DNA from 2 places in the Arthrobacter sp. IK3 genome. Region 1 is predicted to be linked to the other one. Evidence: riboswitches for the same ligand, from Rfam matches in the RefSeq annotation. Region 1 holds a riboswitch; the other holds the start of a gene.
What was found. Region 1 has a riboswitch for S-adenosylmethionine ahead of ACSLGO_RS12280 (flavin reductase family protein). Riboswitches for the same ligand answer to the same signal wherever they lie in the genome.

Region 1 (3,319 bases):
ACGGACGCGTTTATCCGGGTGAACGGAGCAGGCCTTGAAGCCGGGGACCCGGCTGCCGCAGCAGAGCTCAAATCCCTCCTGGCCGCGAATGGATTCATGGAAAGCTCCGAGAAGTACCTGCCGGAGGGCAGCCGGCTGCAGGTCAACAACGGCCACTGCCTGGTGTTGGGGGAGGACCTCGGCGTCACCGTGCCCATCAGCAAGAACGCCTGCGCGGATACGGATGAGCAGCGCTGGTTCATGGACACCCGCGGCGCCATCCACAGCCAGGCCCGCCCCGACCTGTGCCTGGTGCCGGCAACTCCGGTAAAGGCAGCGCCGTGCGCACCGGCTGACGGATCCCAGGTATGGCTTCCGGAGGCTGACGGGCACATCAAGAGCGCCGTCTCGAGCTACCTCGACTTCTACCGGGAGCGGGGATTCGCCGGCATGTACGCGAAGAACTCGGGCGCAAACCAAATCTGGACCGGACTCCAGGCAGCTGCGAATCCGGGACTGGCCGCACTGAATTCCGACAGTCTGGCTGTGCTGTTCCGGGTGGGACTTGATGCCTAGCTGAGCCCCCGGTGGTGCGCGTCCGGAGGCAGCGACGCACACCACCGGGCCGGCGCATCAGATCCTGATGGTCCCGGAGATGAGGGTCCTGGACTCGCCGCCCACCCAAATGTCCCCGCCGTCGGCTTCCACCTGGACGCGGCCGGTTCGGCCCAGGACCGTCCCCTGCGCGGCGGTGTACGTCGACGGCGCCCTTCCACTGCCAATCAGCCACTGAGCTGCACCGGCGTTGAAACTCCCCGTCACGGGGTCCTCACAGGGAAGCTCATCGGAGATGAAGGTGCGTACTTCAAACTCGCTCGCGGCGCCGCCGGGGTGCGGGCCGATGACGCCGACGGCCAGGCCGGCCATGGCCGGGTAGTCGGGCCGGATGGCCAGTACCTGAGCTGCCGATTCGAGCAGCACACCGATCCACTCTGGCCCGTTGACCAGCCAGGCAGCGTCCTTCAGCGCCTCACGGGGAAGCCCCAGGCCGGCCGCCACACGGTCCAGGACGTCCCGGGCAACAGGCCCGAACCGTGTCAGTTCCGGAGCCGCGAAGGCCAGCAGGCCGGCGTCGTCCGCCTTGATCCGCACCAGGCCGGCGGCGGATTCCTGGACGAGGATGCCTTCCTGCCGGGGTTTGCCTCCGGCTTCCAGCCAGGCATGGGCAGAGCCGAGGGTGGGATGCCCGGCGAACGGCAGCTCCTCGGTGGGCGTGAAGATCCGGACACGGTAGTCGGCCTTCGGAGCCGTTGGCGGGAGGAGGAACGTGGTCTCGGCCAGGTTGGTCCAGTTCGCAAACTGCTGCATCCGGGCGGTGCTGAGCCCGGAGGATTCAAGGACGACGGCAAGCGGATTGCCGCCGAAGGCCTCGGAACTGAACACATCAATCTGGGCGAACGGGCGGTCGGACGCGGGAGTTTCGGGAGTCACTATCTGAGCTTAGTGAAGTGGGTGCCGGCTCAGGCAAATGCCGGAACCGCGAGATTCCGGAAGGCAGAGCCGTGAAAGACCAGCGGCTCATGTGCGCCGTCGTGGGTTGAGTAGCCGTGGACGCGGAGCAGGACGACGGCGTGATCCCCGGCAGGTATCTCGTTCTCGACTGACGTTTCGAGCCAGAGGGCGGCCTCGTCCAGGAACAGGGCGCCCGTTTCGGTTTCGTGCAGGCTCAGCCCGGCAAAGCGGTCGCCGTCGCGGGAAGCGATCTGGCGGCAGACGCCGTCGTGCCCCGTGCCTAGGACAGACACGCCAATCCGTCCGGCAGTCCGCAGAACCGGCCAGGTGCGGGAAGTGTTCTGCACCGCGAACATGACCAGGGGCGGATCCATGGAGACGCCGACGGTGAAGGAGGACGCCACGATTCCCTGCGGTGCGCCGTCGATTTCCGCGCAGAGGGCTGCAATGCCGGATGGGAAGCGTCCAAAGGCCTGGCGCAGTGCGTTGGGATGGAGATCGGTTTCAAGTGCCATGGGGATTCCTCTGCCTGACGCGCAGCCTGCTGCGTGAACCGCGGAAGGCCAGCGCTGTACTTGCCGGACCGGGAGATCCACCGGAACGGCCGAATCGTCACCTGGAGCACCCCGCTACGGCGAGAGGGTTGCCGTCCAGCCGGCCAGGGCCTGTGGCTGGAACTCTTGATTCTGGCTACCAATCTAGGAGCCGTAATGTCCCGGGGCAAACATCCGTCACATTACGGCCACGCCGGGCAACACTTCGTAACGGCACGTCTTCCCGCACTCCCGCAGACAGCCATTACAGTGTCCGCATGAGACAACGCTGGTTCAAACAGGTAGACGTCTTCGGCAGCAAGCCGTATCAGGGCAACCCGCTGGCCGTGGTCCTGGATGGAGAAGACCTCGACGACGAGGCGATGCTGCAGTTCGCCCGCTGGACGAACCTCTCCGAAACCACTTTTGTCCTTCCCGCTACGCAGGACGAGGCGGATTACCGGGTGCGGATCTTCACGCCCGGCGGGGAGATTCCGTTCGCCGGACATCCGACGCTGGGAACCTGCCACGCGTGGACCGAGGCCGGCAACACACCGATCAAGCCCGGGCTGGTGGTGCAGGAATGCGGAATCGGGCTGGTGCCCCTGCGCGTCAACGCGGGCCTGGCGGCGTTTGCGGCTCCCCGGCTGATCCGCACCGGGCCGGTGGAGGAAGGGACACTGGCGCGCGTGACGGCTGCACTGGGGCTTACTCCGGACCAGGTCCGCGGACACCAGTGGGTGGACAATGGTCCCGGCTGGCTGGGCCTGCTGCTCCCGGATGCGGAGACCGTACTCTCGCTGCGTCCGGACCACGCCGCCATCGGCGACCTTCGGGTGGGTGTGATTGGCCCGCAGCCGGAATCAGCCGAGACGGACTTCGAGGTCCGCGCGTTCGCGCCCGGCCTGGGCGTGTCCGAGGATCCGGTTACCGGAAGCCTCAACGCCGGACTGGCCCAGTGGCTGATCGGCGACGGAATCGCCGAGGAACGCTACACCGTCACCCAGGGCACCGCTGTCCACCGCTCCGGGCTGGTCAGGGTCTTCACCCGCGAGGGGCGCATCTGGATCGGCGGGGAGTCTGTCACCTGCATCGACGGCTCCGTTTCCCTCTAATCCCATCCAGATGACAGAAACTGCACGTATGGAGCCCCATACGTGCAGTTTCTGTCATTTCGTTTGCGGGACGGGCGGAAACGCGGGGGGAGAGGGCACGGGTAGCCTTGAAGCGTGAATGACTTGTTCAACAGCGGCGAGGACCAGGACCAGCAGGACTACGACGACGACGCCGCGGAG
Region 2 (3,319 bases), on a different contig from region 1:
GAAGGTTCTTTCCAGCTGCTGGAGGGGAGCTGGCACGGGCTTGATGACCGGATCCTGGCCACCGCCGTCGAGGCGTTCCTGAACTAAAGGCGGCTGGAATAGGCCCGGTGCCGGGTGCGTTTTCCCCTGAGCGTAGGGTGGGAATCCTGCATCGACTCAAGGAGGTACCGCATGGCGCACCGCAACGATCCCGAGGTCGTTACCCGGCTGCTCACGTCTAAAGGCCGCTGGGCGGTAGTGGGCCTCTCGAACAACCCGGCCCGCCCCGCCGTGGGGGTTTCACGGTTTGTCCGGGACTCCCTGGGCATGGAGATCATTCCCGTGAACCTGTCCGGCCAGGCCTTCGACGGCCAGCAGGGTTTCCGGAAGCTGGCGGAGATCCCCGGCCAGGTGGACGTTGTGGACTGCTTCGTGAACTCGGCCAAGGTGGGGGACGTCGTGGACCAGGCCATCGCGGTAGGCGCCAAGGCCGTCTGGCTGCAGCTGGGAGTGGTGGATGAAGACGCCGCGAGGCGTGCCGCGAACGCCGGGCTCGACGTCGTCATGAACACCTGCCCGGTCATTGAAGCCGGGCGTTTCGGGCTCTAGCGGCGGAGCGCCGCGCGAAACCTAGTTCCGCAGGTCCACAGGCAGGGAGCGGTGCGTCTTCCAGGCCTGGAGCATCTGGTCCCTGGTGCCGCCGGGATGCGCTGCATGCCAGTCCCGCGAGAAGCGGTTCAACTCGAATTGCCGGCCGATCGGCCGTGCCGCAGTATCCCGGGTGGCGTGCCAGTGATCCAGCGCAGCGGCCAGCGTGGCGGTGCCGTCATTGGCGGCGAAGAACTCGCGCATGGGCGCATCGAACCTGAATCCGGGGCCCAGGGCATTGACGAAGAATTCCCGCAGCACCTGGGTGCAGGGATGTCCCGCCGGAATAACGGTGTGGATGGTCAGCGGCGGAACCAGACGCTCCCGGGAGGAACGGGGACGGGTTTCCGGGGGAGGAAACGGTGCGCCGCCCAGGAATGCGGCTATCCGTTCGGTGAGCTGGTCCTTCGAACCGGCAGCGGATAGTTCCTGCGCGCGGGCGAATGCCTGCAGCTCATCCTTGAGCCAGTACCAGCGGCGGAATTCCTCCGGCCCAAGCGAAGGGGCGAGGGCGGGGCGTTCCGTAGCTGTCACGTTCCCATCCTCCCGGACAGGCCGGAGAATCGGTGCTCCCGCGCCGGGCCCGGGCCAAGTGATTTCAGAGCTTCGGTGCGGGATGGCGCAGGACGCCGGAAGACGTAACAAAACCGATTGTGACGCCGGAGCACGTTACGTGCCGACGCATTGGGCCGCACGGGGAAATGTTCTGGCCCTACCGGGGTACGCGCGGCTTAGATAGTTCCGTAACCATCCAGAGCGGCTGAGAGACCTGGCTCCGTGACGCCGCAGCAACCCCCTTCCGCGGGCAATCCCGCCGAAGCAGGGTGCTACCGCCAGGACCGATGGAGAAGCACCTGCTCTTATCCGGTCCGTGTTCCCGTGCCCTGAGGTCCGGGTCCCGTTCCTTCCCGCAGCGTGCACCTCTTCCCGGGCTTAGACCGCAGGAGGACAGCATGATCCGGATTGAAAACGTCTCTACCGTCTTCGGAGGCGGTGAATCGGCCTTTACCGCTGTGGACAACGTCAGCCTGGCCATTCCCAGGGGAAGCATCCAGGGCATCATCGGGTTCTCCGGGGCCGGCAAGTCCACCCTGCTGCGCAACATCAACCTGCTGGAACGGCCCAGCGCCGGCCGGGTACTGGTGGACGGCACGGACCTCACCCAATTGGGGGACGGTGAGCTGCGTGCCGCACGGCATGAGATCGGCATGATCTTCCAGCACTTCAACCTGCTGAACAACCGCACCGCGGCGCAGAACGTTGAGCTCTCGCTGAAGTTCGCCGGAGTGAAGAGTGCCGCTGAGCGGCGCGCCCGGGCATTGGAGGCGCTCGCCGTCGTCGACCTTTCGGAGAAGGCCGGAACCTACCCGGCGAAACTTTCCGGCGGGCAGAAGCAGCGCGTCGCCATTGCCCGCGCCCTGGCCACCCGCCCCAAGGTGCTGCTGTGCGACGAACCGACCTCCGCCGTCGATCCGCGCACCACGGCCTCCGTGCTGCAGTACCTCAGTGATGTGAACGCCCGTTTCGGCATCACGATCGTGGTGGTGACCCATGAAATGAATGTCATCAAGGCCATCGCGGACAACGTGGCCGTCATGGAGGAAGGCCGCGTGGTGGAGCAGTTTGCGCTCGCGGAACTCTCCCGTCCCGGCTTCACTCCGGCCACGGCGATCGGCCGGTACCTGATCTCGGATGAGATCACCCTGGACCGCGCTGCCCGGGAAGGAGCCCGCGTTGCTTGAGCGCATTGCCGAAGTGTGGCCGGAACTGCTCGCCGCCCTGGGCCAGACCGGCACCATGCTGCTGGTGGCCATTCCCCTTGCGGTGCTGATCGGCACCCCGCTGGGGGTTCTCCTGTACGCCCTCGGCCCGGATGGACTGGCACACAAGCCCAGGCTCCACCGGATCCTGGACTCGCTGGTGAACCTGGTGCGGTCCTTTCCGTTCCTGATCCTGCTGATCGCCATCATCCCGTTTACCCGGTTCGTGGTGGGAACCACCATCGGAACGGCAGCCGTGATTGTGCCGCTGACCATCAACGCCATTCCCTACTTCGCCCGGTTCGTGGAACAGAACCTCACCGCGCTCGGCGGAGGAGTGGTGGAAGCCGCCCGTTCCATGGGCGCCACCCGCGGGCAGATCGTGCGGGACGTCCTGCTGGTCGAAGCCCGTCCGGCGCTGATCAGCTCAATCACCATCATGACGGTCAGCTTCATTTCCTACTCCGCGATGGCCGGCCTGGTGGGCGGCGGCGGAATCGGCGACTTCGCCATCCGCTACGGCTACTACCGCTATGAGACCGGGCTGATGCTCACCGCCATCGTGCTGATGGTCCTGCTGGTCCAGGCCGTGCAGCTGGGCGGCTCCTGGCTCTCCCGCCGCGCCGACAAGCGACTCTAGCCTTCCCATTCCTACCGAAAGAACCCCATGAGCACTCCCAGTACCCGCTTCAACGGGCCGCGTCCGCGCCTGCTGCTGAACGCCTTCCTGATGAACACCACCAGCCACATCCGCGGCGGGCAGTGGCGCCACCCGGACGCCGAACAGCACCGCTTCAACGAACTGTCCTTCTGGACGGACCTGGCCCGCCGGCTCGAAGACGCGAAATTCGACGCCCTGTTCTTCGCCGACGTCGTGGGCCTGTACGGCAACCACGACGGCGGCTGGGCCTCCCACGTGCGCCGCGGCCTGC

Region 2: another riboswitch for S-adenosylmethionine. It lies ahead of ACSLGO_RS04135 (methionine ABC transporter ATP-binding protein); the one in region 1 lies ahead of ACSLGO_RS12280 (flavin reductase family protein).

Annotation. Positions count from the first base shown of each region.
Region 1 covers NZ_JBPPSW010000008.1:134,276-137,594, forward strand. Annotated here, with positions in the region: gene ACSLGO_RS12270 (M66 family metalloprotease) at 1-555, shown strand, start outside; gene ACSLGO_RS12275 (PhzF family phenazine biosynthesis protein) at 613-1,470, opposite strand; gene ACSLGO_RS12280 (flavin reductase family protein) at 1,500-2,006, opposite strand; SAM riboswitch class IV at 2,058-2,177, opposite strand; gene ACSLGO_RS12285 (PhzF family phenazine biosynthesis protein) at 2,303-3,139, shown strand; gene ACSLGO_RS12290 (replication-associated recombination protein A) at 3,254-3,319, shown strand, end outside.
Region 2 covers NZ_JBPPSW010000002.1:299,371-302,689, forward strand. Annotated here, with positions in the region: gene ACSLGO_RS04120 (alpha/beta fold hydrolase) at 1-87, shown strand, start outside; gene ACSLGO_RS04125 (CoA-binding protein) at 172-588, shown strand; gene ACSLGO_RS04130 (SAP domain-containing protein) at 610-1,161, opposite strand; SAM riboswitch class I at 1,372-1,476, shown strand; gene ACSLGO_RS04135 (methionine ABC transporter ATP-binding protein) at 1,581-2,369, shown strand; gene ACSLGO_RS04140 (methionine ABC transporter permease) at 2,362-3,027, shown strand; gene ACSLGO_RS04145 (LLM class flavin-dependent oxidoreductase) at 3,055-3,319, shown strand, end outside.